DNA from 3 places in the Mesorhizobium sp. WSM4898 genome. Region 2 is predicted to be linked to each of the others. Evidence: riboswitches for the same ligand, from Rfam matches in the RefSeq annotation. Region 2 holds a riboswitch; each other region holds the start of a gene.
What was found. A riboswitch is a leader RNA that binds a small molecule or an ion and turns the genes downstream of it on or off. The one in region 2 is predicted to bind cobalamin.
Positions count from the first base shown of each region.

Region 1: another riboswitch for cobalamin. It lies ahead of P9228_RS25345 (HoxN/HupN/NixA family nickel/cobalt transporter); the one in region 2 lies ahead of P9228_RS08755 (CbtB domain-containing protein).
Region 3: another riboswitch for cobalamin. It lies ahead of bluB (5,6-dimethylbenzimidazole synthase); the one in region 2 lies ahead of P9228_RS08755 (CbtB domain-containing protein).

Region 1 is NZ_JARTVQ010000008.1:86,842-97,158, reverse strand. It holds gene P9228_RS25370 ((2Fe-2S)-binding protein) at 1-338, shown strand, start outside; gene P9228_RS25365 (xanthine dehydrogenase family protein molybdopterin-binding subunit) at 340-2,604, shown strand; gene P9228_RS25360 (MoaD/ThiS family protein) at 2,667-2,912, shown strand; gene P9228_RS25355 (group 1 truncated hemoglobin) at 2,953-3,456, opposite strand; gene P9228_RS25350 (HWE histidine kinase domain-containing protein) at 3,773-5,242, shown strand; gene P9228_RS25345 (HoxN/HupN/NixA family nickel/cobalt transporter) at 5,742-6,809, opposite strand; cobalamin riboswitch at 6,899-7,090, opposite strand; gene P9228_RS25340 (DOPA 4,5-dioxygenase family protein) at 7,174-7,581, opposite strand; gene P9228_RS25335 (hypothetical protein) at 7,824-8,549, opposite strand; gene P9228_RS25330 (hypothetical protein) at 9,081-9,224, shown strand; gene P9228_RS25325 (nucleoside hydrolase) at 9,255-10,229, opposite strand.
Region 2 is NZ_JARTVQ010000002.1:264,136-274,452, reverse strand. It holds gene mgtE (magnesium transporter) at 1-109, shown strand, start outside; gene P9228_RS08785 (MerR family DNA-binding transcriptional regulator) at 254-640, shown strand; gene P9228_RS08780 (isoprenylcysteine carboxylmethyltransferase family protein) at 845-1,324, opposite strand; gene P9228_RS08775 (DUF1624 domain-containing protein) at 1,321-2,322, opposite strand; partial or broken gene P9228_RS08770 (MFS transporter) at 2,549-3,747, shown strand; gene P9228_RS08765 (aromatic ring-hydroxylating dioxygenase subunit alpha) at 3,716-4,915, opposite strand; gene P9228_RS08760 (gamma-glutamylcyclotransferase) at 5,057-5,743, shown strand; cobalamin riboswitch at 5,814-6,012, shown strand; gene P9228_RS08755 (CbtB domain-containing protein) at 6,049-6,228, shown strand; gene P9228_RS08750 (CbtA family protein) at 6,244-7,041, shown strand; gene cobU (bifunctional adenosylcobinamide kinase/adenosylcobinamide-phosphate guanylyltransferase) at 7,038-7,511, shown strand; gene cobO (cob(I)yrinic acid a,c-diamide adenosyltransferase) at 7,513-8,142, shown strand; gene cbiB (adenosylcobinamide-phosphate synthase CbiB) at 8,149-9,138, opposite strand; gene cobD (threonine-phosphate decarboxylase CobD) at 9,137-10,186, shown strand; gene P9228_RS08725 (tyrosine phosphatase family protein) at 10,189-10,317, shown strand, end outside.
Region 3 is NZ_JARTVQ010000004.1:326,134-336,450, forward strand. It holds gene dxs (1-deoxy-D-xylulose-5-phosphate synthase) at 1-355, opposite strand, end outside; gene P9228_RS20855 (pirin family protein) at 488-1,408, opposite strand; gene P9228_RS20860 (DUF2277 domain-containing protein) at 1,417-1,683, opposite strand; gene P9228_RS20865 (exodeoxyribonuclease VII small subunit) at 1,875-2,126, opposite strand; gene P9228_RS20870 (histone deacetylase family protein) at 2,130-3,056, opposite strand; cobalamin riboswitch at 3,171-3,349, shown strand; gene bluB (5,6-dimethylbenzimidazole synthase) at 3,392-4,123, shown strand; gene P9228_RS20880 (aminotransferase class V-fold PLP-dependent enzyme) at 4,471-5,652, shown strand; gene P9228_RS20885 (D-amino-acid transaminase) at 5,844-6,698, shown strand; gene P9228_RS20890 (hypothetical protein) at 6,941-7,921, opposite strand; gene P9228_RS20895 (TetR/AcrR family transcriptional regulator) at 8,066-8,656, opposite strand; gene P9228_RS20900 (MFS transporter) at 8,778-10,001, shown strand; gene P9228_RS20905 (GNAT family N-acetyltransferase) at 10,027-10,317, opposite strand, start outside.

The DNA of each region.
Region 1 (10,317 bases), on a different contig from region 2:
GCGGCGCCTGCAGCGTCATCGTCGACAACCGGCTGGTGTGCTCCTGCCTGGTGCTCGGCGCCGAGGCCGAAGGCCGCCAGATCGAGACCATCGAAGGCATGGCGCATGGCGACCAGCTGCATCCGCTGCAGCAGAAATTCCTCGAGCACGCCGCCTTGCAATGCGGCATCTGCACGCCAGGTTTTTTGATTGCGGCGAAGGATCTGCTCGAGAAGAACCCCTCCCCGACCGAGGAGGAAATCCGCTTCGGGCTCGCCGGCAATCTCTGCCGCTGCACCGGCTATGACAAGATCGTGCGCGCCGTCCAGGACGCGGCAAACGTGATGAAGGGAGCCTGAGATGAATTTCGATCCGCGCTACTCGGGACGCAGCTTCTCATCTGTCGGCACGCGCCCGCTCCGCCCCGACGGCGTCGACAAGGTGACGGGACGTGCCCGCTACGGCGCCGACTTCAACATGGCCGGGCAGCTGGTCGGCCGTGTGCTTCGCAGCCCGCACGCCCACGCGATCATCAAGAAGATCGACACCTCGAAAGCCGAAAAGCTCGCCGGCGTGAAGGCGGTGATCACGGCGAAAGACCTGCCGGACCTGACCGATGGCGATGCCGCCATGTTCGACACCCTCGACAATTGCATGGCGCGCAAGAAGGCGCTCTATGATGGCCATGCCGTGGCCGCGGTGGCGGCGATCGATGCCCGCACCGCCAGGCAGGCGCTGAAGCTGATCGAGGTCGACTATGAGGTGCTGCCGCATGTGACCGACGTCGACGAGGCGATGCAGCACCACGCCCCGCTCATCAACGATGCCATCTTCACCGAAGGGCTGGAGGAAAAGCCGGTCAAGCCGTCCAACGTCTCCAAGCGCACGCAATACGGCCATGGCGACGTCCACCAGGGTTTTGCCCAGGCCGATTTCGTCGTCGAGCGCTCCTTCAAGACCGAGCAGACGCATCAGGGCTATATCGAGCCGCATGCCTGCGTGGCGAGCGTCAATCCCGACGGCACGGCCGATCTCTGGGTCTGCACGCAAGGCCATTTCGTCTATCGCCAGCATTGCGCCCAGCTGCTCGGCCTCGAAGTCTCGAAGCTGCGCGTCACCTCTTCCGAGATCGGCGGCGGCTTCGGCGGCAAGACCCATGTCTGGGCCGAGCCGGTGGCGCTGGCCCTGTCGCGCAAGGCCGGCCGCCCGGTGAAGCTGGTGATGACCCGCGACGAAGTGTTCCGCGCCTCAGGGCCAACCAGCGCCACCTCGATCGACGTCAAGATCGGCGCGAGGAAGGACGGCACCATCACCGCCGCCGAAGCGACGCTGCGCTACACCTGCGGCCCCTATGCCGGCATGTGGGCGGAGATCGGCGCCATGACGGCATTCGCCTGCTACAAGCTGGAGAACGTCAAGACCGTCGGCTACGAAGTGCTGGTCAACCGGCCGAAGACCGCGGCCTATCGCGCGCCCTCGGCGCCGATGGCGGCGTTCGCGGTGGAAAGCGCTGTCGACGAGCTCGCCAAGGAGATCGGCATCGATCCGGTCGAGTTCCGCATCAAGAATGCGGCGCAGGAAGGCACCCGCGCCTCCTACGGCCCGGTCTACGGCCCGATCGGCATCGGACCGACGCTCGAGGCGGTCAAGGAGCACCCGCATATGCGCGCGCCGCTGGCTCAGAACCAAGGCCGCGGCATGGCCTGCGGCTTCTGGTTCAACTTCGGCGGCCAGACCTGCACCGACTTGAACGTCGGCATGGACGGCACGGTGTCGCTCGCCGTCGGCACAGTCGACGTCGGTGGTTCCCGCGCGTCGCTGTCGCTGGTGGCGGCGGAGGAGCTCGGCATCGACTACAGCCAGGTCAAGGCGATCGTCGCCGACACTTCCAGCCTCGGTTACAACGACATGACCGACGGCAGCCGCGGCACCTTCTCCTCCTCGATGGCGACCATCTCGGCCGCCCGCAACGCCATCAAGGTGCTGCGCGAGCGCGCCGCGCAGATGTGGGACATCTCGGTCGACGACGTTGCCTGGGAAAAAGGCCACGCGGTCGCCAAGGGCGAGAAGCACGGCAATCTCGGCAAGCTGTCGCTGAAGGAGATCGCCGCACAGTCCGGCAAGACCGGCGGGCCGATCGCCGGGCATAGCGAGCTCGTCGCCGACGGCGCCGGCGTCTCCTTCGCCACCCATATCTGCGACGTCGAGGTCGATCCCGAGACCGGCTCGACCAGGGTGATCCGCTACACGGTGGTGCAGGATGCCGGCAAGGCGGTGCACCCGACCTATGTCGAGGGCCAGTACCAGGGCGGTGCCGCGCAAGGCATCGGCTGGGCGCTCAACGAGGAGTATATCTACGGCAAGGACGGCCGCCTGCAGAACCCGGGCTTCCTCGACTACCGCATCCCGGTCTGCTCCGACCTGCCGATGATCGACACGCAGATCCTCGAAATCCCCAACCCCAACCATCCCTACGGGGTGCGCGGCGTCGGCGAGACCTCGATCGTGCCGCCGCTGGCGGCGATCGCCAACGCGGTGTCGAACGCGGTGGGCGTGCGCATGAGCCACATCCCGATGTCGCCGCCGCGGATTCTTGCAGCGCTCGAGGCCGAACGGGAAGGCTAGCATGCTGAAAAGCGCGAAGCGGTTTTCAGCTCACGTCACGGTCCAATGAGGATCAGGCGATAATGGTCCAAGTCACGCTCTGGGGCTCGCTCAGCGCCGCCGCCGGAGGCAAGGACAAGCTCGACATCGAGGCCAAGGACATCAGGGAGCTGTTCCGCAAGCTTGCGGAACAGCATCCCGCGTTCGAACCCCTGCTCGATCGCGGCATCGCGGTCGCGATCGACGGGACGATCTATCGCGACACATGGTCGAAGGAACTGCCGCCGGGGGCGGAGATTTTCCTGCTGCCGCGGCTGGCGGGTGGATAGGCGGAGCGGCCGACCGCCTTCGCCGGATTCGCACTGAGCCTCACCCCTTTTTGACAGAGCCGGCAGTGACCTCATCCTTGTGCGCGGCAAAGGCTTCCAGGACCTCGGTCTTTTCGGCTTTCGGAACCTTGAAGCGGTCGAGCGTCCGCCCGAGTTCCGCTGCGACCTCGTCGAATTCGGCGGGAGAAATCTTCAGGTCCTTGTGGGCCTCCTCGAGGCCGAGCGGCGTCGCGCCCGGCTCGGTGGCCACGAACTTGAAGGGGCCGCCGGAAACATCGCACACCCACAGCGTACGCATGAACTTGAGGCCCGGCAGCCGTTCGAGGTTCTTGGTGTGCCATTTGCGCAGTTGCGGGTTCTTGGACTTCTTGCCGACGATGGGGTTTTTCACGACGGCGTCGCTGAAGTGATCGACCACGGCTGCGATGGCGAACACGCCCCCCAGCCGATCGTATAGACTCTTGTCCGGCGCGGTCTGCTTGGTCTGCGCCAGCGCATCGCCGGCGGGCAACATGGCGGTCGACGCGGCCGCCGCCGCCAGCACGGCGACGACGCTTCGTCTCGAAAGAGAGGTCGAAACAGCCGTTTTCATCTCTGGTACCTCCGTTGCGCCAGAGCCGGCCGCTCTGGCGGCTTCAATGCGTGATTGCGGGACATATGCACTTTGCCTCAAACGGCATCGTATGAGGAACTAACGAAACTGCGCCCGAAATATTCCTCCGGCGGACCGGCAGCCTGGCGTCTATTCACGATGGCTAAAATTTTGCGTGACGGAGACGGATACATAAACGGCGTCGCGCGTTAATGCGCCTATGGCTGACGGGCTCTTCCGTGAATCGTGGCCTCGCGGAAACGGCGAGATGGCGCGATTCATTCGCGAATATCCCTGGTCGGAAAGCCCGCTCGGGCCGATCGAGACATGGACGCTCAGCCTGAGGACGACGGTCGACCTGATGCTCGCCGCCGAAGCCCAGATCGTGCTTTTCTGCGGGCCGGAGTTTGTCGCGCTCTACAATGACGCCTACGCGCCGACCATTGGCGACAAGCATCCGCGCGCGCTCGGCCGTCCCGCCGAGGAAAACTGGTCCGAGCTCTGGACCGACCTCGAGCCGCTGCTGCGCGGAGTTCTCGAAACCGGCGAAACCTTCTCGGCCAGGGACCGGCCTTTCTACATCGAACGATCCGGCCTGGTCGGCGAGACGGTCTATTTCGACATCTCCTATTCCGCAGTGCGGGCGCAGGACGGCACGGTCGAAGCCGTGCTCTGCATCGTTTCGGAGACCACGGCCCGGGTGCTGGCGGCAGCAAAGGTGCGCGAAAGCGAGCAGCGGTTTCGCGCGCTGGTCAATGCTAGCTCCGACGTGGTTTACCGGATGAGCCCGGACTGGCAGGAAATGCATGAGTTGGACGGCCGCGGCTTCCTGTCGAGCGCCCAGGGGCCGGCGATCCGCTGGCGCGACGAATACCTGTTCCCGGAAGACCAGGCGAGCATCCAGGCGGCGATCGAGCGCGCCATCGTGGAGCGCGGCGTGTTCGAGCTCGAGCACAGGGTGCGGCGCGCCGACGGGTCCGCCGGCTGGACCACCTCACGGGCAATCCCGATCGTCGATGACACCGGCAGCATCCTGGAATGGTTCGGCATGGCCGCCGACATCACCGAAAAACGGGCGAGCGAACAGCAGATCCAACTCTTGATGCGCGAGGTGAACCACCGCGTCAAAAACCAGTACGCCGTGATCCTTTCCATGATCCGCGAGACGAGCAAACGCGCGACCGACCCGCGCGCGTTCGAACACCAGATCCGCGAACGGATCATGGCGCTGTCGCGCTCGCACGACCTCTTGGTGCTCAACGACTGGCGCGGCGCAGGCATGGCCGACCTTGTGCGCGAACATTTGCGGCCGTTCGGACACGAAGAGCGCATCTCGCCATCCGGGCCGGACGTGACGCTGCGGCTGAACGCGGTGCAGAACATCGGCATGGCGCTGCATGAGCTGGGCACCAACGCGACGAAATACGGCGCCCTGGCCGGCGACACCGGAACCGTGCGAATGGACTGGCGGGTAGCCCCGGCCCCCGAAGGCAGCGATTTCGAGCTGGTCTGGGAGGAACATTTTTCCGAACCTGCCGCGGCCGCCGATGCCAAGCCACACAAAGGCTTCGGCAGCGTCGTTCTCCAGCGCGTCGTCCCCACCAGCCTCTCCGGCCACGCCTCCATGGAACGGCTGCCTGGCCTCGTTCGCTGGACGCTTTCGGCGCCGCTCGCCAACGTGGTTGTCGCCCGCGGGGCGGAGCTGGACGGCGATGAGCAGATCGGCGGGCTGACGTGAAGGCGTTTGCATCCTGAGGAGGCGCCGCCGAGCCCTCGCCGTCCCGCCGTGGGCCGAATGGCCTGCGCTGCTCCCATTTTTTGCCTTCCCTTCCCGGTTTTTTTCGAACAGAAAAGCGCCAGCTTTTCTGTTCTGGACTCTGGATATTTGGACTCTGGATACTGGCTTATGGATTATGGGGCTTATCCTGGGCCTTAACCCACGGCTTATCCCAGCGCGGAATTCCGTCACGCGTCCAAAGGCTTAGGCTACGGGTCCTCAGCATGCCTTTGAAGCGCGTGCGCACGGGCCGGCGATCTCCTGTTGCTGTCTGGCCAACAGTGAACAAAATAGGAACAGAAATGTCAAGCCGGGCACCGCTGACGCGGCCGGCGATCGTCGCTTTGCCGCCATCGGCTTTCTGTTGCCGAGGCGCTTCAAGGAGGCAGGCTGGCAGCCCGCCGGGGTCTGATGGCAGAGAGATGCGGCTGGCCTGCTGCAGCCAGCCGCAGCCGGCGGTTTATGAATTCTTTGCTGCGGATGCGCTCTCCACATCATCCAGCCCCTTGGCCTTGTAGACGAGGTAGGAGATCGCCCAGGCGGCGATGAAGATGCCGATAATGGCGAAGCCCAGATTGTTGAAATTGTCGTTGAGCGTGCCGACGCCGTTCCAGAAGCCGCCCGACAGACCGAGCTTGTCACCGATCAGGCCGAGCGCCTCGATGCCGCCGATCAGTACTGCGACAAGGACCGACACCAGGGTGATCGTCATGTTGTAGTACAGTTTGCGGATCGGCTTGACGAAGGCCCACTCATAGGCGCCGAGCATCATCACACCATCGGTCGTGTCGACCAGTGACATACCGGCCGCGAAAAGCACCGGGAAGACCAGAATGGCTTCGAACGGCACGCCCTTGGCCGCTTGTGCCGCGGACACGCCGAACATGGCGACTTCGGTCGCGGTGTCGAAGCCAAGGCCGAAGAGGAAACCAAGTGGGAACATGTGCCAGCTGCGCGACACCAGCCGGAACATCGGGCGGAAGACGCGCGCCAGGAAGCCGCGATTGTTGAGCAGCAGGTCCAGGTCCTCCTCGACAAACGCCCCACCGGCCCGCACCCGCCGATAACTTCTGTAGATCGAGAAGAAGATGACGATGTTCATCGCCGCGATGGCGAGCAGGAAGAGTGCGGAAACGCCGGTACTGATCGTGCCGCCAATCTCCTGAAGGCTCTGGAAACGGCCGAGCAGGGACGTTGCCGCCGCGATAGCCGCAGCGACGATGACGACGATCGTCGAATGGCCGAGTGCGAAAAAGAAGCCGACGGAGACCGGCCGTTTGCCGTTCTGCATCAGCTTGCGCGTGACATTGTCGATGGCCGCTATGTGGTCGGCATCGACGGCATGGCGCAAGCCGAGGCCATAAATGACGAGAGCGACGCCAAGCAATGTCGGCTTGTCGTGGAAGGCGACGAAAGCCCACAGCCACGCCCCGACGTTGAGAATGGCGAGTGCGCTGTAGATTGTAATCAGCCTGGCCTTCAGGTCCGGCGCGGTTTTGTTCAGCATTTTCGATAGTTGGATCAGCATGGTTCTGCCTTTGACGTTGCCTGTCATCGCAGGGAACTCGCCCCGCCGTCCGGCCAGGCGCGCACACCGGATCACCCCGTCCGATGTTCTGCTTTGACGTCCATGATGGCAGGTCTCCTGGCTCGCGGATTCCCGCCGCTTTCGCCTTCCCGGCCCATGCAGCCAGTGGCATCGTGAAACCGGCACGCCGCTTACAGTTGCGGGGGCAGCCACGGCTTTGGATTTCTCCGCACCGCGTTCCCTTTTGATCCCCGAAGGGAACCATCGGCGCGAATTCGCCACACCGCGATTGGCCAGTCAATCAACAACTCCGACGGCCAGCGGCCTCTCACGCCATCGTGACGAAAGGGCTGCGCCCCCCCCCTCACACCCCCAGCGTCGGCTCGGTATTCACCTCCAGCGCCTCTTCCGCCTCGTCCTCCTCGCCAAGCACCTCGCCCTTCACCGGCAGTGCCCGTCCGATCCAGATCGGGTCGATAAGGTGGTCGCGCTTGGGGTTGGTGGTGTTGGGATGGATGAGGATGCTCAGGCCGCCATGGTTCAGCATCAGCCAGGGAACCAGCGTGGCAAAGATCTCGGTGGCGAAGGAGACCTGGTACATGGCTTGCTTGTGCGGGCCGACCGGCTCGTCGCGCCAATTGCCCAGGCGCACGCGGAAACGCTCTGCGATGCGCTGGCGAAGCCATTCGGCATGCTGCCGCTCGGCCTCCCCGCCGTAGTAGATATGGGCGTGATAGCTCGCGATCTCGGCGATCGGCCTGACTTCGTTCATCGCGATGCTCCCCTTCGATGATTTTTTCGCCCGGCGGAACTCTAGCCGAAGCGCGGGCGCCTTGTCTGCAGCCGGCCGCGGTCTGCGCCTGCGGTCGGCAGGGTTGTCGGATATTGCGCTCCCCCGCTCGGTCTCGGCTGCGCCGAGCCACCTCTCCCGTCCACCTTGTGGGGGCGAGGAATTGCCAAACCGCCGAGGTTGCAACCGGCAGGAAGGATGGCAATGGCCGTTCTGCCTTTGCCCTAAATCACCGCGGTGACCGTGCCCTTCGCATCTAGGCGACAGCCGACTTTCGCCTGCCTCACTTCGATGCCGCCTCGCCTGTCATAGTCTATGCGCACCTCGATCGGCGCGTTGAGCCCGCTTCGGCGTTGACGCAAGGGGCCGGCGCTGACCGTGTAAACACGCACGGCGCCGAGGGGCTTGGCGGCCGCCGTGATCGCGGCGCGACAGGCGCGCACTACGGCGGCCGGCGTGCCGGGTATCGCCTTCGGAGGTGACAGCGGCGCGATGCGATAGCCTTTGGTGACCCGCCGGAGGTCGCCGCCGGCGGATCTGGAGGGCCTCAGCACTGGAGGCAGCACAATGGTCTGCGTCGCGCTTTTGGCCAAAGCAGGGGCTGTCGGCACCGCGGCCGGGTTCTGCGCAGAGGCAGCCGATCCGCTGACGGCGGAAGGATCGTCGCCCGCGGCGGCGGCGCCCACGCTTGTCGACACGCCTGTGCTGGTGCTGCCCAGATTGCCGCCGGCATTGACGCCGAGCGATCCGCCGCCGGTCGATGCGCCGACGTTTGCGCCGCCGACACCGTCGGCACTGGCGCCCACGCCCGCCGACACGCCTTGCGAACCGGCGCCCAATCCGGCGCCCACGCCGATGCCGCCGACCTTGCCGCCCACGCCGACGTCAAGCGCCGAGGCAGGCCCGATCGGGATGGCGATCGCCAGCGCGGCTGCTAGGTATTTTTTCATGGCCAGACCTTTGTTCCAAGGCCAACCTTGTGTGGCTCCTCATCGAGCGTTCCGCTCGACAGCGGTCTGCGAAGCCTTCGTCGTGCGAATGCGTGCCGAGCGATGGCGACTTCTCGCCTTGCCAAGCATCGGCCTCGGCGGTGACCGGCGCGGCTGGAGGCCGCTCGAAAGACGAATGATAGAAAAGCGGTCTCGGCAACGCCAAGCACTGAAAAAGGCTTAGGACTTCTCCTTTCAACTTAGCTGTCGACAGCAGGGCAAGTTTGAGCTCGCCTACGCGCTGCTAACGGGTAACTTTCAAATTAGTTTCAACTAAAATGCAACAGAACAAGGACACCACCGTGCCAGCGCCGGTTGCTGATGCCGACGCCGGGCTCTCGTCGAAATGGCCGTCTCGCCTTCGCCGGGCCAATTCTCCCCCACTTCCTGGCGTGCGCGGGCCTGGAGGCTTGAGAGTCGCCCAGGGCGGCAAGGCGCCCGCGCTACCGGCTCGAAGCCGCAACGCTCGTCGCGCTGGCCGACAAGGACGCGGTGCTGGTCGGCCAGGCCGACCTGTTGCGATCGATGGTCGAGGGTGCGGCCGGCGATGCGATCCTGGCCAACAAGCGCGAGATCGAGACCGGCATCGCCGCCATCAGCGCCACATTGCGCGACAGGCAATCGTTCCTGCTGTGAGGGCCGGCTAGGCCTTGCCCCTGGAGCGCCTCACGCCTTTTGACTGGTGAGGCGCTCGAGCGCATCGACGATCAGGTCGCAGAATTTCGCATGGTCGAGCTTCATCGCCACGGTATGGCGGAAATCGACCTGCTCGCTCGCCGTGCCGCCGAAATGGCGCATGCCGCCCAGCTTCTCGAAATTGCAGACCGTCATGCCCTTGGTCCACCGTCCGGCAAGCTCGACGCGGATATCGGCCTTCTCGGTGGTGAAGACGCCTGCATCGATCATCGCCGCCACGCAGCAGGCGTCATGGACGGCGGGATGGGCTATCTGCAGCAGGCCGCCATGCGTGGTCGCGATGAACTCCCAGATATCGAGAATGAATTTGGCGATCGGGCCGCCGACAGCGCGCACCCTGTCCTGCAGGTCGGGGGTGGCCAAGGCCTGGTGCGTGAGGTCGAGCCCCACCATGGTGACGTCCCAAGCGGCGCGGAACACCACGTCTGCGGCCTCCGGGTCGGCATAGACGTTGAACTCGGCCGCGGGCGTGATGTTGCCGCGCGTGAAACTTCCGCCCATCGCGACGACCCGCTTCACCCGCTCGACGATGCGCGGCTCCTTGCGCACGGCTAGAGCGATGTTGGTGTAGGGCCCGACCGGCACCAGCGTGACGGTTTTCGGCTCATGCGCCATGACCGTCTCGATGATGAAGTCGACGGCATGGCGCTTGTCGAGCTCGAACGAGGCGGGCGGCAGCTCCGGGCCATCGAGCCCGGTCTCGCCGTGGATCTCGACGGCCAGCACCTGGTCGATGATCAGCGGGCCGGGAGAGCCTTTCGCCACCGGCACCTTTATGCCGTAGGCCGTGCATACGGAGAGCGCATTGCGCGTGGTGTTCTCGACAGTGTGGTTGCCCGAAACCGTGGTGATGCCGAGAAGGTCGATGTTCGGGTTGCCGGCCGCAAGCAGGATGGCGATGGCATCGTCGTGCCCCGGATCGCAGTCGAGGATGATCTTTTCCATGGGGGTCGCCTCTCCCTGGCCTGCGGCGATTACAGACCGGGGCCTCTGGTGACGTCAAGGTTGCCATCCGGACGAAGCGCGATCACCA
Region 2 (10,317 bases):
CAAGATCGACCCGGCGGTAGCCTCCGCCGTCTTCGTCACGACCGTCACCGACTGCGTCGGCTTCTTTGCATTCCTCGGATTGGCCACGTGGTGGTTTGGCGTTCCCTGAGACAGTGCTATAATTGACTTTTACGTAAATGCCGTGCGACGTTGCCCTGGGGTCAGATGCCGATTCCGGCACAGACGGGGTTGATTGGAGAAAGGGCGACGCTTCTGCGTGGCGATGCCTGGACGTTTGGGCGTGGGAGCGAGAATGCGGGAATATTACACGATCACAGAGCTGACGCGCGAATTCGACGTGTCCACCCGGACGTTGCGGTTCTATGAGGACGAGGGGCTGGTGCAGCCGATCCGGCGCGGGCGCACGCGGCTGTTTCGCCCGTCCGACCGGCATCTGATCCGCCAGATCATGCGCGGCAAGCGGCTCGGCTTCTCGATCGCCGAGATCCGCGAAATCATCCAGATGTACAAGGAACCGCCCGGCGAGGTCGGCCAGCTCAAGCTGATGATCAAGCGCATCGAGGAAAAGCGCGAGGACCTGCGCCAGAAACGGCGCGACCTCGAGGAGACGCTTGCCGAGCTCGACCAGGCCGAGGAGTCCTGCGTGGAGCGGTTGGCGGAGCTGGGCGTGAACACGTAGCCCGCTGACAGCCAAAGAATTCAGCTAGGCTAACCGTCGCAGACGTTCGAGATTGGCCGGAGCTTTCGAACTTCGTCATCCCACGGCGGAGCAGCCGCGAAGCGGCGTCGCGGCTTGCTTCGCCCTAGGATGTCACGGATGCTTCTGCTAATCGCCGAGGTGCGGCCCTGCTCGCACCCAGCAACCTTCATTGTCGATACAGCCTCAGATCCAGCGCCGGACCCGCTTGGCGTAATCGCGGTATTTCTTGCCGAACTTTGCCGCCAGTATCTTTTCCTCCTTCTCGATCGCCATTTTCTGCGTCGCGAAGGCAGCGAGGAAGGCAAACAGCAGGAACCATACGATGCCGGTGATGAAGGAGACGCCGATCAACAGCAGCGTATTGGCGAGATACATTGGGTTGCGGGTGATGCCGAAGGGCCCCGATGTCACCAGATGGTCGGGCTCGGCATTGGGATTGAGCGTCGTCCTGGCGCGCACCATCGCGCGGATCGCGGTAACCCAGAGCGCTGCCACGCCAAAGAGCGCTACCCAGCCGGCGCCGACGAGGATAGCGCCGAATATGTCCCCGATCCAGGGCAGCGGGTAGAGCATGCCGAGCACGACGCTCAGTGCGATCGCCACGACATAGATCACAGGTGGCCAGGGGATGATCCCGTGTCCGGGCTTTGCGATGCCTGTCATTGCTGCCCTCCTTCCATCTCGTCCTCGGTCGCGGCGGTACAAGTGCTCGCCAGATCGGCCAGATGCGATTTCCAGGCGCTGGACTGGTCGTTGCTGTAGAGCTTGTCGAGAGACCCTTCGCCCTTCAGCGTGTCCAGCATGCAGCCACAATAGCTGGAACAGAACTTGCTGTCCCGTTGCTGTTCGCACTGCGCCTGGCAAGCCGACAGGAAACCAGCGTCCTTGTCTTGTGGCGCGGCCGGCATGGCCTGCGAGAACAGCCACACCGCGCCGAACAGAAGCGGCTGGTGGATGAGATAGAAGGCGAGGCTGTGCCGGCCGATAAAAGTCAGCGGGGTCGACCAGCGGCCGGGCATCCAGGTCGCCAGCCGGGCGAGAAGCCCGGATGCCGAAGCGAGCTTGACGACCGCGATGCCGGCAAGCACTGCGCCGAACCATGGAAACAGCGGCACATAGTCGTTCGAGCGCGGGTTGGTCGGCGACAGTCCGACCCACCACAGCGCCGGATGGTCGAAGACTTCCGACCGCAGATAATAAGGCGCCGCAATCACGGCCGCGGCGACGATCGCCGTCAGCAATGTCGGCAGCCTGAGAAAAGCCAGGCCGAGCAGGCTTGCCAGCGCGATCTCGTGCAGGATGCCGAAGAAGATGAAGCCGTCCGGCGTGGCGATATAGGTGACGACCGAGATGGCGATCGCCGCACCCGCAACCATCGCAAAGCGCTTCCAGAAGCCAGGCCAACGGATATGGCGGCCATGTGCGAGGAACAGGCTGACACCGACCAGGAACAGAAAAGTCGAGGCGATGCAGCGGGCGTAGAGCTTCCACCAACCGAAGGCGGTGAGGCCCGGCGAGGTGTAGCCGAAGTTTTCGAGATCCCAGGTGAAATGATAGCTCGCCATCGCGATCAGCGCGATGCCGCGCAGGACGTCGATGGCGACGATGCGGCCGTGTTTCGGCGCGTCTTGAACGGCGACGCCGGTCGTCTGAAGGGTCATTGATCTCGCAATCCGATTCAGTCGTGCCAAACGACTATCACGGTTCGGGCGAACAACAGAGGGTGGATCGGCTGTTGCCATTCCGGCGGCATGGCAAGCCGCTTTAGGCCAGCGGCGGAAAGCCTTTGGCCGGCTTCGCTTTTCGGCCTCTCGGAGTCGGTTTCCTGCTACCGGTCCGCTACTGGTCCGGCCAGATTTGGCGAGCGATTCACTTTTCGGAGGGCCGATGTCCACCCATGTGCGCCATCCGATCTGGCTTCCGGCTCTCAGGCCCGCCGATGCGCGCACCTTCGCTTCGCTCTATGCGGTCGAATCCTTTGCTCGCGCCACATCTCCAGCGTCATCCCGATTCAGGCTTACGAGATCCTGCACAATGAGCAGATCGTCTCGATCCTCTACACCATCGTGTCGCTGCTCGGGCTGTCGGTGACGCTGTTCATGCCGATGCTGATCCGCCGCTTCGCGCGGCGCTGGATCTACACGGCCGGCTGCCTGATGCTGGCGATCGGCTCGGTGTTCTTCGTTACCCACACGCTGCCGGGACAACTCGCCGGGATGCTGTGCCGCGTCATGGGGGCGAGCGCGCTGTCCATCACGCTCAACCTCTACATCATGGACCACATCCGCAAGACCGACTTCATGCAGGCGGAATCGCTGCGCATGGCTTGGTCGATGTTCGCCTGGACCGGCGGGCCGACGCTTGGCATTTTCCTCTATACGCAGTTTGGCATCTATGCCGCGCATGGCGCGGTCGTGGCTTTCGCGCTGGCGCTGCTGGCGTTGTTCTGGACCTACCGACTGGGCGACAACCCTTCGATCCGTCCCGGCAAGAGCCGTCCGATCAATCCGCTCGCCAATATCGGCCGCTTCGTCGCGCAGCCGCGGTTGCGTCTCGCGTGGCTGATCGCCTTCGGCCGCTCGTGTTTCTGGACGACCTTCTTCGTCTATGGCCCGCTGTTCATGGTGATCACGGGCGAGGGCAAGCTTGCCGGCGGGCTGCTGGTTTCGGCCGGCAATGCGCTTCTGTTCATGGCGATCTTCTGGGGCAGGGCGGGAAAGCGCTTCGGCGGCCGTCGGACCATGGCTTTCGCCTATTTCGCCATGGCGGCGATGCTCTTCGTGGCCGGCGGCGTCGGCGCCGCCGCGCCGCTGCTCACCGCCGCCTTCCTGCTCGGCGGCGCCTTGTTCACCATTGCGCTCGACGCGCTGGGCTCGACAGCCTTCATGCGCTCAGTGCGTTCCTATGAACGAGCGCAGATGGCGGCTGTCTACCGAACCTATCTCGATTTCTCCGAGCTGACGCCGCCGCTGGTCTATTCGGTGGTGCTCTCCTTCTTCGGTCTCGGCTCGGTGTTCGTCACGCTCGGCCTGTTGGCCGCCTTCTGTGGCTTCTTCACCTGGCGCTATCTGCCGAAGTCGTTTTGACCGGCTGCAACGCGGCATGGCGCCCACGCACCCACTCGTGGAAGCGGCGCAAATCGTACTCCTCGGGCATCAGCACGCCGGCCTGGTGGCGGATCGAGTGCATGCCCTTCTGGTTGATCTCGCAGATCGCGGCGTCCTCCTCCAGCACCTGCGCGCCGAAGGCGACGATGTTGTCGATATCGGTTTGTGCCAGGGCATCGGGCGCGAACAGCCATTCGGCGGTGAGTTCCGTCTGCTCCGGCCCGAGCGGGGCGAGACGCACCGTGCGGACATAGTCGACATGGCCGACGACGAACATCGAGGGCAGCGAGGTAGCGTAGGTCTGGCCGGCGGCTCGCTCGGCCGGCGTCAGCCCGGCAAAGACCGGCCCATGGACGCGTCCGTCGCGCGACCAGGTCTCGGCGCCGGCGCGTAGGCCGCCGGAAAACTCCGGCGCATCATTATCCGCATAGCGCGCCCATTCCGGATCGTCATGCCTCGCCATCAGGCCGCGCCCATAGATCGGCACCAGCCGCGACAGGTCCTTGTGCACGCCCGGGCAATGCAGGCATTCGTTGAAGTTCTCCCAGAAGATTTTCCAGTTGCAGTTCATCACCTTGGTGAGCCGGTGCCCGGGGACGAGCGTCTCCAGCGGCCAGTTCGAAAGATCGCGGGAGGCGGAGTCGAAGGAGGCTTCCCCCGAGCCATCGGGATCCTCTGCGAGATTGATGAAGACGAAGCCGCGCCACACTGACAGCGCCACCCGGTAGAGCGGATAATTTTCCTTGTCGAAGCCTTCGGGCAGCGATTTCGATGGGACACGGACGAGATCGCCGCGCAGCGAATAGGACCAGGCGTGGTAGGGGCAGGTGAGCAGCCTTGCCTTCAGCCGCCCTTCGCTTTCCAGGCAGAGCTGCGAGCCGCGATGCCGGCAGGTGTTGTGGAAGGCGCGCAAGCTCCCGGCCTCGTCGCGCAGCACGACGACCTCCTGCGAGCCGATACGCGCGGTTCGAAAGGCAAGAGGTTCCGCGAGATCGGCTTCGCGGCAAACCATGAGCCAGCTCCGATACCAGATCGCTTCGAGATCGAGCCGGTAAGCGTCGGCTTCCCGATAGGCGCTTGCAGGCAACGTCGGCTCGAGGCTGGTGAGGCCATTGTAGCGGCTGTGTTCGCTAGGATTTGGCTGCATGAGCGGCTCCCCTTGGCTGATGACAGCCGACACCCGGGCAGGACCGTTGTCAATTGCGCGGCCATTGTCGCTTCCGGGTGCTGCCCTTAAGGTCACTTCGTAATCGCCTGCGGTTTCGCCGGCTGCCCAGGATTGCAAAGTATGCCTGCAAGAACGATGTCGCTGACCGTGGAACTGGTCGCCCGCTGTTTTCGCGCGGTCGATGACCCGGGGCCCGACCCGGATGCCGAGCATCTCGTGGACAGCGACTATGAAGCCATGCTGGATGCATTCGAGGCCGAGCTACCTGCAACCGAGCCTCTCTGGCTGTTCGGCTACGGCTCGCTGATCTGGAAACCGGAAATCGAGCATTTTGAGGAGCGCGTCGCCGTGGCTCGCGGCTGGCATCGCTCCTTCTGCATGAAGATGACGCGCTGGCGCGGCACCAAGCAAAGCCCCGGCCTGATGATGGCGCTGGATCGTGGCGGCCAATGCAAGGGCGTTGCTTTCCGCCTGAACGGTGGTGACCGCCGGCAGGCGCTGGACAGGCTTTTTCGCCGCGAGATGACGCTGAAGCCGACCAGCTACCGGCCGCGCCTGCTGCAACTCGCAACCGACAAGGGGCCGTTGAGAGCGCTTGCCTTCGTCATCAATCGCAAAGGCACGACCTATGCCGGCCCACTCAACGAAGACGAGGTGGTCGAAAGGCTGGCGACCTCGTGCGGCCACTGGGGTTCAGGCGCCGACTATCTCTACAACACGGTGAAGAACCTCGAACAGCGCGGTATTCACGACCGCCATTTGTGGCGATTGCAGCAGCTCGTCGCCGAGCGGATCGCCGGATCTTAGTCCGAAACCGGTGCCGCAATCACGCTGCGGCGTGACGGAATTTGGTTTGCCGGTCGCGACGATTCTGCCTATAGTCGCTGGCGTCGTCGGTTCCGTTTTTGGAGCCAAGAGGGAATGCGGTGAGGGTGGAGTCTTTGCCCTAAGCCGTGGCTGCCCCCGCAACTGTGTGCGGTAGTCCTCTCCATAGACCACTGAGGTTTGTCCTCGGGAAGGTGGGGAAGGGTGCGAATCCGCGAGCCAGGAGACCTGCCGGCGACAGGAAAGTTGACTTCGATGCCCTCGGGTGGAGGGCGAAAGGACAAGACATGAATACCGCTTCCGTCGCCCTCGGCGCCTCCGTCTCCTCGCAGTCGCGCATCATGCAGCTGGCTCTCGCCGCGCTGCTCGGCATTTTCGTCGTCGGTTTCGTCGGCTTCTCGCACATCGATGCGGTCCACAACGCTGCCCACGACTATCGTCACTCGATGGCTTTTCCCTGCCACTGACGAAGGCCCGATATCATGAATCTGTTTCGCAACGTCGTGTTCGTCGCGGCGATCGCAGGGCTCGTGGCGGGCATCGCGCTTGCCTGCATGCAGGCCTATGCGACCGTGCCGCTGATCCTCAAAGCGGAAGTCTATGAAAAGGCGGGCGGCGGTCATCACCACGACCATGCCGCCAACACTGGAACTGGCACTGCCATGAGCTCGGCCGAACCGGCGGGCAATGCGATGAGCAGCGCCGCTCCTGCGTCGACGGAAGCGGCGGCTCCGACCGAGGACGAGGGCTGGGCTCCGGCCGACGGCTTCGAGCGCTTCGCCTTCAACGTTGTCGCAAACATCGTCACCGGCATCGGCTTCGCGCTGATCCTGGTCGCGGTCTCGGAATTCGCCGGTGGCATCGGCAGCTGGCGCCAGGGCGTGTTCTGGGGCCTTGCCGGCTTTGCGGTTTTCACGCTCGCGCCCGGCCTCGGCCTGCCGCCGGAACTGCCGGCCATGCCGGCGGCGGAACTTCTGCCGCGCCAGATCTGGTGGATTTCGACGGTGGCCGCAACCGCGGTCGGCCTTGGATTGATCGCCTTTCGCAAGTCGCTGCCCTTGGCAATTCTGGCGGTCGTGCTGATCGTCGCTCCGCACGTAGTCGGCGCGCCGCAGCCCGTCAGCTTCGAGACGGCGATTCCCGAGGGGCTGCACCATCAGTTCGTGGTGGCGGTGACCCTCACCGATCTGGTCTTCTGGCTGGTGCTCGGTGCGGCCGTCGGTGTGGTGCGCGGCCGCTTCACCGGTACGTCGACCAGCCTGCGCGACAGCTTTGCCTGATCGCGCGGAGCGCGCATGCCGAGTGCCTGGTGGCGGCAAGCCCGTCGCCTTGGGCCTATATCGCCACCGCGCAGGCCTATGACGAGGAGATGCGCGAGCGCATCGCGCTGCATCGCTCGCGCCGCGGCAAAGGCTGGGTCACCGTCGATGCGCCGCTCGACCTGGTCGGCGCGATCGACGCCTTGCCCGATCACCAGCCGGTGCTTATCGATTGCCTGACATTGTGGCTGAGCAATCATATGCTGGCGGACCACGATATCGAGGCCGAGTGCCGGCGGCTCTCGGATGTGCTTTCGCAGCCGCGCGGACCGTGGTTTGTGGTGTCTAACGAAGTCGGGCTCGGCATCGTGCCGGACAATGCGCTGGCGCGCCGGTTCCGCGACGCCGCCGGGCGGCTCAACCAGCAGGTCGCGGCTGTCGCCGACAGCGTGCTGATGATGGTGGCGGGGCTGCCGCTCAAGGCGAAGTGACATGGGCGAGATCAAAGACACGATCATCGACTACAAGGATGCCGAACGCCATCGAGCCAAGATGGCCAAGCGCAAGGCGGTGCAGGATGCCGAGGTGGCCGGCAAGACGATCGAGAAGGGACTGCTGATCGTCAATACGGGGCCGGGCAAGGGCAAGACCACGGCTGCGTTCGGCCTGGCGCTGAGGATGCTTGGCTACGGCAAGCGCGTCGGCGTCGTCCAGTTCATCAAGGGCAAATGGCACACGGGCGAGAAGGATGCCTTCGCCGCCTTCGGCGATCGCGTCGTCTGGCACGCGATGGGCGAGGGCTTCACCTGGGAGACGCAGGACCTGAAGCGCGACATAGCCGCCGCCGAGGCTGCCTGGGCGAAGGCGCTCGAGCTGATTGCCGACCCTTCGATCAGCCTCGTCGTCCTCGACGAGCTCAACATCGCTCTGCGCTACGATTATCTCGAGCTGGAAAAGGTGGTCGCGGCGCTGAAGGCGCGCCGCGAGGGCCTGCATGTCGTCGTCACCGGCCGCAATGCTAAGCCGCTGCTGGTCGAGGCGGCCGATCTCGTCACCGAGATGGGGCTGACCAAGCACCATTTCGCGGCCGGTGTGAAGGCGCAGCAGGGGATTGAATTCTGAGGCGCCTTAGCCGCCGATCAAAATGGTCAGGTAGATCACCGTCGCCGATAGAATCGCGAACAGGCCGATCAACAGCCCGTCGGCGACGCGATAGAGTTCCAGCGCCTGCCTTATGTCGGTGCTTTCGGCCTCGCGCCTGCCGCCTTCGCCCATGAAGGCATCCTCGACGACCTCGCCGCCATAACTGCGCGGTCCGGCCAGGGCGAGCCCCAGCGCGCCGGCCATGGCGGCTTCCGGCCAGCCGGCATTGGGCGAACGGTGCTTCTTCGCGTCACGCCGCATGACCTGCCAGGCGTTGCGGGGGTCGGCGCCCTTGACGATGAAGGCCGCCAGCACAATCAGCAGGCCGGTGAGCCGCGATGCCGGCAGGTTGACCAGGTCGTCGAAGCGAGCGGCCGCCCGGCCGAAGGCCTCGTATTTCGGCGTGCGGTGGCCGATCATGGAATCGGCGGTGTTGGCGGCCTTGTAGGCAGCACCCCCGGCCAAACCACCGACACCGGTCCATATGGCAGGCGCGACGATGCCATCGGAGAAATTCTCTGCCAGGCTTTCGATCGCGGCGCGGGCAACGCCCGCCCTGTCGAGCTTGTCCGGATCGCGGCCGACGATGCGCGAAACGGCGATGCGGCCGAGCGTCAGGCCACCAGTCTCCAGCGCATCGGCGACATCCTCGACATGCTCGGCGAGGCTCTTCTGCGACAGAAGCGAGGAGCTGAGAATGGCCGCGATGACCAGGCCGGACGGAAAGATCAGCCAGAGCAGGACATGCAGCGTCAGGCCGATGGCCGCCGGCACCAGCAGGATGACCAGAAGCGCCTGGACGCCGCGGCGGCGACGCAATTCGTCGGAATCGGTGGCGCGGTTGAGCCTGCGATCGAGAAAGGATATCAGCCTGCCGATCCAGGTTACCGGATGACCGATGGCGTTGAACAACCAGTCCGGATAGCCAAGGGCACGTTCGATGGCGAGTGACAGGAAAGCGATCAGGATCGACATGAAGCTTCTAAGCGGAGCGGTTGCAGCGGTTGATCACGGCGGCAGCCTTGGCCGGGCAAGCGCGCTCTTCCCTCATGCGCCACAGCCTTTCCTTGACCTCTCGACAGGTATCAATCCGCACTCCTATCCGCTTTTCGATCTGCCCGCCACCGCCCTGTCACGATTGCCCGAGCCAGGACGACTGCGCGAATTGGCCGAAATTGCGGCCAAGGCGTATGGCGCGCGGTCGGCGGCGCATGTCGTGGCCGCGCCCGGCACGCAGATCCTGTTGCCGCAGGTCGCTTCGCTGGTGAAGCCCGGCAAGGCACTGGTGCTGGGTCCAACCTATGCCGAGCACGCCAGGGCGGCCGCGATTGCAGGCCACGCGGTTGTGGAGGCGCGCGACTTCGACGCCTTGGCGGACGCTGACCTTGCCGTGCTGGTCAACCCGAACAATCCGGATGGGCGAGTGATCGAAAGGCACCGCCTGGTCGGCCTTGCTGCGCGGCTTCGCGCGAAGGGCGGTCTGCTGGTGGTCGACGAAGCCTTCATGGATGTCGGCCCGGTCCAACACAGCCTTGCCGGCGATGTGGGCCAGGGTGGTATGGTGGTGCTGCGCTCCTTCGGCAAATTCTTCGGCCTTGCCGGCGTCAGGCTTGGTTTCGCGCTGGCCGACCAACTGACCGCCGAGCGGTTGGAGGCGCAGCTTGGGCCATGGGCTGTCGCCGGTCCTGCACTTGAATACGGAATCCGCGCATTGGCGGACGCCGAGTGGCAGGATGACATGCGACAGGGCCTGGCAGCCGATGCCAAGCGCCTCGACGCGCTGCTCAGCCGGTTAGGTATCGCGGTCGCCGGCGGCACCTGTTTGTTCCGCTATTTGTCTTTCTCTGATGCTGCCTCCCTGTTCTCCGCTCTTGGCGAACGCGGTATCCTGGTCCGTCATTTTGCCGATCGACCGCAGGTCTTGCGCGTCGGTCTGCCCGGCAGCGAAGAGGAGTGGCAGCGGCTCGAGAGCGCGCTTGCAGCGTGGGCCTCGCGGCGCGACTATGCGCCGAAGGAGTGCTGACGATGATCCATGTCTGTTCGCTGTCGAAGGTGGAGGAGACCGTTGCGAGAACCGGCGCGGAGCGCTTGCTGTCGCTGCTCGCCGACGGCACCGGGATGATCCGTCCGGCCTCGATACTGGCCGAAAACCAT
Region 3 (10,317 bases), on a different contig from region 2:
CGCCGAAGGGGTCGTATTCGCTCTCTGCGCGCCGGGTGAAGCCGGAGAGACCGCCTTCCTGGCGAAGCGTGCGGATGCGGTCGCGGCGGCCGGTCAGGATTTTGTGCGGATAGGCCTGGTGGCCAACGTCCCAGATCAGCCGGTCTTCTGGCGTGTTGAAGACATAGTGCAGCGCAACCGTAAGCTCGACGACGCCGAGACCGGCGCCAAGATGGCCGCCGGTGTGCGACACCGCATCGATCAGCTCCGCGCGCAGTTCGGTCGCCAGCTGCGGCAGCTCGCTTTCATCAAGCGTCCGCAAATCCGCGGGGATGCGGACTTTGTCGAGGAGCGGCGTGTCAGGCTTCGGGTTCACTCTGGGACGGCCTGTCAACTTAACCTTGGGTTAACCTTCAAATATGCGCTTTGCTATGCGCGAGATAGGCTGATGGCGCGCCAATGTAAATGCGTGTCAGTGACGCGCCTGGCGCAGAATGTCCATCCTGCGCTAACCTTCCGGCAGCGGAATGAATTCTTCCTCATCGCCAGGAACGATATCGAAGCGGCCCGTCTTCCATTCTTCCTTGGCCTGCTCGATGCGTTCTTTCGAGGACGAAACGAAATTCCACCAGATATAGCGCTTGGAGCCCAGCGACGCTCCGCCGAACAGCATGAAATGCGCGCCGCGCTCGGACGACACGACGATTTCCTCGCCCGGTTTGAACACCAAAAGCCGCTCGGCCGGGAAACGGTCGCCGGCAATCGAAACCTCGCCCTCCAGCGTGTAGATGGCGCGTTCCTCGGCGTCGCCGGGGATTTTGACGCTGGCGCCCGCCGCCAGCCGCAGATCGGCATAGAGCGTTTCCGAGGCGGTCGCGACGGGCGAGCGCAGCCCGGAAAATTCGCCGATGACGACGCGGCCGCTAACGCCCTCGGCATCGATTTCGGGCAGTTGGACGACCGACGTGTTCGCGAACACCGGGGCGATTTCTTCCTTGCTGTCCGGCAGCGCCAGCCAGGTTTGCAGGCCGGAAATCGACATCGGCGCGCCGCGCAATTCCTCGGGCGTGCGCTCGGAATGAACGATGCCGCGGCCGGCGGTCATCAAATTCACGTCGCCCGGCGCGATCACCATTTCGGTGCCGAGCGAGTCGCGATGCCTGATCTTGCCGTCGAACAGATAAGTGACGGTGGAAAGCCCGATATGCGGATGCGGGCGCACGTCGATCGCATGGCCGGCGCGCAGGATGGCCGGACCCATGCGGTCGAAGAAGATGAACGGACCGACCAGCCTGCGCTTCGCCGTCGGCAAGGCGCGGCGAACCTCGAAGCCGCCAATGTCCTTGGCGTTCGGAATGACCATCAACTCGATCTGGTCGCAGGCGAAGGCGTCGCCGGCCTCAGGATCGTTGCCCGGAAAGAAGCTCATGACCGGCGTCAGGCGAAGCGGAGCGCGGATCGGGCCTTCGCCTTGGCGGCCTCATCCTCGCGGTTGCGCGGATGCTGGGTGGTTTCGAGGCTGTCAAGCAGCTCGCGCGCGGCGGCGGCGATCGCCTCGACGGCGTGGTTGAAGGCATGCTCGTTGCGCTTGGACGGCTTGGTCGCGCCGCTCAGCTTGCGAACGAACTGCAGCGCCGCGTCATGGACCTCGTCGTCGGTCGCCGGCGGATCGAAGTTGAACAGGGTCTTGATGTTTCGGCACATGCTTTAACTCCTTACCTGCTTTCTGCCCGAAGCGGTCTGACATTGTGCACCGAGGTGTGTTGAGATTCAGGTCAGACCGAGCCGAAAATGGCGGGTTCCGAGAACCGGACCGGAGCGTACTTGAAGGACGTGAGCACCGGAACCGCAGAAAGCCGCGTTTGCAGGCGGCCTCACCTGAATATCAATACACCTCACTCGGCGTCGAGCGGCTCCGTTCCAACCGGCTTGCCGTCGCGCGAGAGCCTGATCTTCTCGACCTTGTCCTCGGCGGCCTTGAGCAAGCGGTCGCAATGAGCCTTCAGCGCCTCGCCGCGCTCGTAGATCTTGATCGACTGGTCGAGCGGAACGTCGCCGCGCTCCAGATCATCGACGATCTTCTCCAGCGCGTCGAGCGCCTGTTCGAAGCTCATCGCCTTGACGTCTTGGTTAGCTTCATCAGCCATCATTCATCCCTTCATCAGCCGCCCGACATGGGCGGCGACCGAAAATGCCAATCCTTGCAGATCGTAACCGCCCTCCAGCAGGCTGACGAGCCGGTTGCCGCTGTGGCGCCCGGCGCGCTCCATCAGCTGGCCGGTCGCCCAGTCGAAATCATCCTCGGTCAGGTTGATCGCGGCCAGCGGATCGCGATGGTGCGCATCGAAACCGGCGGAAATGATGATCAGATCCGGCTGGAAGGCGTCGATCGACGGCAGCACGCGCGACAGGAAGGCGTCGCGGAACGTGTCGCTGCCGGTGCTCGGCGCAAGCGGCGCGTTGACGATGTTGCCGGCGCCGGTCTCGCTCTTGGCACCGGTGCCCGGATAAAGCGGCATCTGGTGGGTCGAGCAATAGAGCACCGACGGATCGTCCCAGAAAATGTCCTGCGTGCCGTTGCCGTGATGCACATCCCAATCGACGATGGCGACGCGCTCGGCCAGATGCTTCTCCTGCGCATAACGGGCGGCGATCGCCGCGGTGTTGAACAGGCAAAAGCCCATCGCGGTCGCTTTTTCGGCGTGATGGCCGGGCGGACGCGCGGCAACGAAGACATTGGCGGCACGGCCCTCGAACACATCGTCGACGGCGGCGTTCGCCGCGCCGATCGCCGTCACCGCGGCCTGCCAGCTTTTCGGGCTGGCGCTGGTGTCGGCATCGATCGAGACGATCCCCGTCTCGGGAATCGCAGCGCGGACACGGCCGACGAAATCCTCCGGATGCGCGTAAAGGATAGTCGCCTCGTCGCCTTCCGGCGCCTCGACGCGGTCGAGGGCCGAAAAAGCCTCGTCGTCGAGCACGCGCTCGATGGCGCGCAAACGGTCGGGCCGCTCGGGGTGGCCGGGCGGCGTGAGGTGTTCCAGGAATACCGGATGAGTGTAAAGACGAGTGGTCATGGCGCCTAATCTAGGCACCTGTCGCACGGATAGCCATGTTCCAGCGCCGAATGATTGGGGAAATCGCGCCCAATCGTGTCGCTGGCGGCATTGGCCCGGCTTCGGCTTCGCGATAAGGTCGCGTCGCTGCCTGGTGCCCGCAACGCGGGAGAATCGGGAACACGGTTGAAATCCGTGGCGTGCCCAACGCTGTGAGGGGGACCGCGCCGGCAAACGCCACTGTCCCAGACGGGAAGGCGCCGGATGCGGGTCGATCCCGAGCCAGAAGACCGGCCCGGCAGACATGGTCATCCGCATGGTCAGGCGGAGGACTGCTTATCGCAAGGGGACAAGCGATGCAGGCACGAACAGCCGCCGCCGGCGGCGATGACTTTGACCAATTGGCGCGCGACGCCGTCTACCGGGCCATGTTCACCCGGCGCGACGTGCGCAGCCATTTCCTTACCGACGATCTCGACGACAGCGTTTTGGCGCGGCTGCTCACCGCGGCACACCACGCGCCGTCGGTCGGCTACATGCAGCCCTGGAACTTCATCATCATCCGGGACGCCACAAGGCGGCGGCAGGTGCGCGACCTTTTCCTCGCCGCGCGCGAACAGGAACTGCCGGCGATCGAGGTGGAGCGGCGGGCGCTCTACCGCAAGCTGAAGCTCGAGGGCATCTGCGAAAGCGCGCTCAACCTCTGCATCACCTGCGACCGCCAGCGCTCGAAGAACTCGCCGCTCGGGCGCTGGCACAATCCGGAGATGGACCTCTACAGCACCGTCTGCGCGGTGCAGAATTTCTGGCTCGCGGCGCGGGCGGAAGGCGTCGGGGTTGGCTGGGTGAGCATCATCGAGCCCGAAGCGCTGAAGCGACTGCTGTCGATCCCCGAGCACGTCACGCCGATCGCCTATCTCTGCGTCGGCCGCGTCTCGGAATTCGCGCCAAGGCCCGACCTCGAAGCGCATGGCTGGGGCAAGCGCCTGCCGCTGCCCGAGCTGGTGATGAGCGAGACCTTTTGCGGCGCCGGCGAGGCGCCGCTCAAATCGGCGATCGCTCGTCTCGGAGAACGATTGAAGCCTTAGAACCGCTCGGCGTTCCATAGACCCGCCCCAACCGCAACGCGCCATCGCGCTTCGCGTTTGCGCAATGGCGCATTGGAAAGCCTGACCGTCGTTGCCCGCTCAGAAAACCGGGGATTGTTCGCGCATCGCTCGACAACGTGACGGTTCTTCCTGGCGTGATTGGGCCGGATCTCCGCACTCCCTTCCTCACGGCTAACCCTGTGCCAAGCGATGTCGTTCTCGGGCTTCAGCGTCTCGCGAATTCACCGGCGTTTCGCAATTAAATTCTGTCTTGTCATGTGAATAGGCAGATTGAGCTGGGCTACGGCGCTTATTGTCGGGCGATAGATGAGACCCGGCGTGTTCCCATGAATTTTTTTGCAATAGATCGGTCCGCCGAACATGAGGACGAAGCGGAATGGGAGCGCATCCGCGCAAAATACCCCCCGCAAGAACCATTCCTCAACTTGAACAACGCCGCGGTCAGTCCTCCACCGACTGTTGTCGAGGAAGCGACGGTTGACGCCTACCGCTTCATCAGTCGCAATCCCGACTACAATATGTGGAGCAAGCTCGACACAGCACTTCCTCATATCAAACGCGAGCTGGCGGAACTGATCGATTGCAGCCCCGGAGAGATCGCGCTGAACCGGAATTCGTCGGAGGGTCTTTCGACAGCGATCTTCGGAATACCGCTGACTAAGGGCGATCAAGTGCTGATCTCGCCTTGGGACTACCCCAGCGTTCGTGCGGGCTGGCTGCAGCGGCAACAGCGCGAGGGCATCGAGGTTTTAAACTGCACCTTCGACCTCATGGACAGCGACGACGACATCATCGAATCCTATGTTCAGGCGATGACCCCGCGTACCCGCGTCCTGCAGCTGACCCACATGTACCACTGGAACGGGCGTGTCCTGCCGGTGAACCGGCTCTGCGAAATCGCGCGGGAGCGCGACATCATGACTGTCGTCGACGGTGCCCAGACTTTTGCTCAGATGCCGGTCAGCTTCCGCGAACTCGATTGCGATTTTTTTGTCACCAGCCTGCACAAGTGGCTCGGTGCTCCTATCGGCAACGGGATGCTGGTCGTCAGCGAACGCCGGATCGATACCACCTGGCCATTGCTTGCACCTTTCGACCAGCCCGCGGTGCACATAGACAGGTTCGACCATTGGAATCTCGGCACCTACAATTCCGCTGTCCAGGCAGGAATCGCGCCCGCAATTCAATTCCACAAGGCGATCGGCGCGGAACGGATGCATGCGCGACTGCGCGAACTCACCCGATATTGGGTAGGTCTCGTCCAGGACATTCCCGGTTTCAGGCTCCATACGCCGACCGACACGGACAGCCTCGCTGCGATAAGTCTGTTTTCGATCGACAGCATCGACATGCAGCAACTCGAGCGCGACCTTCGCGAGAAACACCAGGTCCACGTGAAATACCGCAAGGTCGAGCACGTCGAGGGTTTGCGGGTTTCGCCACACATTTACATGCTTAAGCGCGATCTTGATGCCTTTGTCGCCGCGCTGCGAAGCGCTGTGGAGTGAACCGACGAATTTTCTCTGGCTGTGCCCGACCTTAGCCGTCTGCTGTCTGGCGAATAGCGTTTTCGCAGTCGAGGGGTGCAGGATGGCAGCGCCGCTATTTGCGCTTAAAGCTGCCCAGGCCTGCACCCTGACAAGAGTTCAATAGTTTCGCTCAAGGCGGTGAGCGTGGTCTGCATTTTTGAGGTCGATCAATGCGCCAAGTCTACGTGAGTGGATCCTATCTACCGGAAAGCGAGGCCCGTATCTCGGTCTTCGATCGGGGCTTCCTGTTCGCCGACGGAGTCTATGAGGTCACGCTCGTTCTTGATGGCAAGCTCGTCGATTTTGCCAGTCACATGGCGCGCCTGCGGCGATCGCTCCGTGAGCTCGATATGCCGTTCTCCCTGACCGAAGCAGATCTTTTGAAGATCCACAGGGAGCTCATTGGACGGAACAATGTATCCGAGGGACTTGTCTATTTGCAGATCACCCGGGGCGCGGCCGACCGCGATTTCATATTTCCTACTCGGGATACGCCCAACACCGTGGTGCTCTTCACACAAGAGAAGGCATTTGTCGAAAATCCGGTCGCCATACGCGGCCAGCACGTCATAACCGTGGAAGATCTCCGGTGGCGGCGCTGCGACATCAAAACGGTGCAACTCCTGTATCCCTCCATGGCCAAAATGCAGGCGAAATCACGCGGCGCCGATGACGCATGGCTAGTGAGGGATGGTTACGTCACGGAAGGCTCTTCCAACAACGCCCATATCGTGACTTCGGATGGGACGATCGTCACGCGGGATCTCTCGAGCGATATCCTGCACGGGATTACCCGGGCAGTCGTTCTGCAGTGCGCAAGTGAACTTCATCTGCGGGTGGAGGAGCGCCCATTCACAGTAGTAGAGACCAGACTTGCGACGGAGGCGTTTTCAACGTCATCATCCGGGCTGGTGAACCCGGTGGTCAGGATGGATGGTGCGCCGATCGGCAACGGGCTGCCGGGCGTAGTCACCCGGCGGTTGCGACAAATTTATCTCGATAGAAGCCGAGCATCGGCGATCTAGCGTTGATCGTCGACGGTGTTCTCTGCGGCGTCAAACCTCGATACGCAACCTGCCGGTGGCGTTACTCAGGGCGCATATAGACCGCGCTAACTCAAGCACTCCTGACGCCAGCCCTGCACGTGAATAGCTCGCCCGAGCACTCGCGGCGCCCAAGTAGCTTGACAAGGCCGCTGCTAGACTGGCGTTCGCGCCAGATGCTGTCGGCGATCCTTCCATTGGCGAGGCATCTTCTCTGACTCTAGTCAAGCGGTCCTTGGCGAATCCCAGCGCGAGCCGCCGAAGGGGCTGAGCGCCTTGTCGCGCAGCTCCCTGAACTTGGACGAGGCTTCGGCCAGGCGCCGGTCCCATTCCGGATTGGGGACCTGGCCCTCGATGGTGGCGAAGTAGACCTGCATCAGCGAAGCGATGGCGAAGGGCTCGATGAAAGCCGCCTTGAAGGCCCAGGCGAAGACGATGGCCAACACGAAGGCCCAGCCGGCAAGCTGGCCCGGCATGGCCCAGAGGATCGCGGCGGCGGGCGCCAGCATCAAAAGAAAGATGACGAAGGAAACACCCCACATGATCACCGCCAGCCAGACGGCGTTCTTGACCATCAACTTGCCGTTCTGCGCGTAGAGCACGACGCCTTGCCTGGCGGTCTCGAAAGGCGAGTTGGAATTGGTGCGGATGTTGTAGCCGAGGATGATCTCGTCGACATAGGTCAGCGACAGGCGGATGACGGTATTGATGAAGCTCACCAGACCGCTTAAGCCTGGAATGGGTAGGAACGCAGCAATGCCGCCGATCAGCCCTGTGATGGCGCGGATGGCGCCTTTCACCAGCTGGTCGACGACGAAAAGGATGTTGGCCTCGGCGAAGCGCTTCGTCACCACTTCGCGCGCATAGGCGATCTGGCCCTGGCCGTCGGGAACGTCCTGCCCGTCGATCAGATGGACCATGACGGCGATATGGCCTGCCTTGAGCACATAGAGAATGTATTCGCGGATCCAGTAGACGGCGATCGAGACCACGCCGAAGCCGACGACCCCACCCCACAAGGCAAAGGACATCGGCCCGTCCGGATCGGTCGAGATGTGGCCGACGCCGTAACCGACGCTGGCGCCGGTGCCGGTCGCCGTTATGTAGGCCACCGTGATGCCGAAATAGACGATGATGCGAAAGACGATGAACGGCCACGTCCGCATCATGATGGACACCGACCGGCCGATGCTGAAGTCCCACATGGCCCCGACCCTCCGCCTCAGAGAATTGGCGGGAGAGGATGCGCTCGCTCCTGCCAAAGTCAATGTCGGAGGGATTTTGAGCGGGGGACAATTGTCTGAGGCAGCGCGGACCCGAGTGATTGCCCGGAACGCCGCGACCGGATGCTATTTGGTTTTCAGGCCTTCCAGCAGCTGCTTGAACGCCGCCACAACCTTCTTCGACGTCGCTTCCGGATCCTTGGCATTGGCGATGCGCTGCGAGGCCTGGCTACTGGCGCCGTTGATGAGCCGCGCTGCGGTCTCGGGGTCGAGATCGGGAACGACGACGCCCTCCTCCTGCAGCTTTGACAGGTGATCGGTCATTGAAGCCGTGCAGGCGCTGGCGTTGGGCCACTGAGCCGGATCGCCGAGCACGGCCGGGCCGTCCCTGAACATGATGCGCTGGATTTCCGGCTCAAGCGCCATCTCGATATAGGTGGTGCATTCGTCGACGAAATGCTGCCAGCGAGTAGGCGCCCGCGAGGCCACCTCGTTCACCCGCGCCGCCATCTCGGCGTCGATCTCGGCGATCACCGCCTGCAGGAGCCCCTTCTTGTCGCCGAAATGATGATAGAGCGCGCCGCGCGTCAGACCCGCCGAAGCGGTGAAATCGTCCATCGAGGCCTCGGCATAGCCGATCGTGCCGAAGGCATGGCGCGCGGCCGCGATCAGCTTGGCGCGCGTCTCGGCGATCATCTCCTTGCGGGGTTTGTGCATGGCTCCTGGTCTTATTCACATACGCGTCGTATGCTAATTGACATACGCGACGTATGAACTATCTGACATTCATACGCTGCGTATGTAATTGCGGCGCCTTCCCTTGTCGAGGAACGGGACCATGCGAAACCCATATTCGGAAATCTTTCGGGCTCCTGGCACGAAGAGCTTCGCCGCGGCAGCCTTCATCGCCCGGCTGCCGATCGCCATGGCGCCGATCGGCATTGTGGCGATGCTGTCACAAACGCATGGCGAGTACTGGCTGGCCGGCGCCGTCTCGGCCACATACGCTTTGGTCAACGCCTTCCTGTCGCCGCAGGTCTCGCGGCTGGTCGACCGCCTCGGCCAGAGCCGGATTGCCGTGCCGACGACACTTGTCTCGGCGCTTGCCTTCGCGACCTTGATCGTCGCGGCCAACCAGCACTGGCCGGTGTGGACCTTGTTCCTATCGTCGCTGCTTGCCGCCTTAATGCCCAGCATCCCGGCGCTGGTCAGGGCGCGCTGGACCGAGATTTTTCGCGACCGCCCCGAGCTCAATACGGCCTTCGCCTTCGAATCGGCCGCGGACGAGCTGGTCTATGTCGCTGGGGCATCGCTGTCGGTGGGCTTGAGCGCCGCGCTATTCCCGGAAGCCGGGATGGTGGTGAGCACCTTGCTGCTCGCCTTCGGCTCGGCGGCATTCCTGCTGCAGCGTTCGACGGAACCGCCCATTCGCCCGGCCGAGGATGGCGCGGCCGGTTCGGCGATCCGCCTGCGGCCGGTGCAGATCATCACCTTTGCGCTGATCTTTGTCGGCGCGACCTTCGCAACCACGGAAGTCACCACCGTTGCCATTACTGAAGAGCTGGGCCAGCCCGAAGCAGCCAGCCTCGTCATCGGCGTCTATGCACTGGGATCCTTCGTGCTCGGCATCATCGTCGGCGCGCTCAGTTTGCGCACGCCGCTGCAACGCCAACTCGCGATAGCTGTCGCCGTCATCGCGCTCACCACGCTGCCGCTGCTTTTTGCCGACACGGTGCCGACCCTGGCGCTAGCCGTCTTCGTCAGCGGCGTTGCCATCTCGCCGACCTTCATCACCGCCTTTGGCCTGATCGAACGCCACGTGCCGCCGGCAATGCTCACGGAAGGCGTGACCTGGGTGACCACCGGGATCGGCATCGGCATGGCGCTAGGCTCCTTCGCCGCCGGCTGGATGGTCGACACTTTTGGACCGCAGAACGGGTTCTGGGTGTCGGTGGCGGCAGGCTCAGTCGCTTTGGTCACCGTGCTCGCCGGCCAGTGTCGGCTGGCGACGCCGGACTGCGACCCGAATGAATGCGAAGCGGCGATTGCTCCGGCTGGATGATACCGATGCATCCGGCTCTGGCTGCCTATATGTCCTGCTTTTGAACGAACTTCGCCGCCGGGACTGCGTAAAGCCCCGTCGGCGCGCCATGGAGCATGATCTCCCGCTCGAAGACGAAGCCGCATTTCTCCAGCACGCGCCGCGATGCCGGATTGGCGGGACGCGCCAGTGCGATCACCCGATCGGCGCGCAAGGGGCCGAAAGCCGCGTGCAAGGTCCCCCGGACCAGTTCCGTCGCGTAGCCATGCCCCCAGGTCTCGGGATGAAGATGATAGGACAGGTTCAGCCCATCGAAATCGCTCGATAAGGTGACACC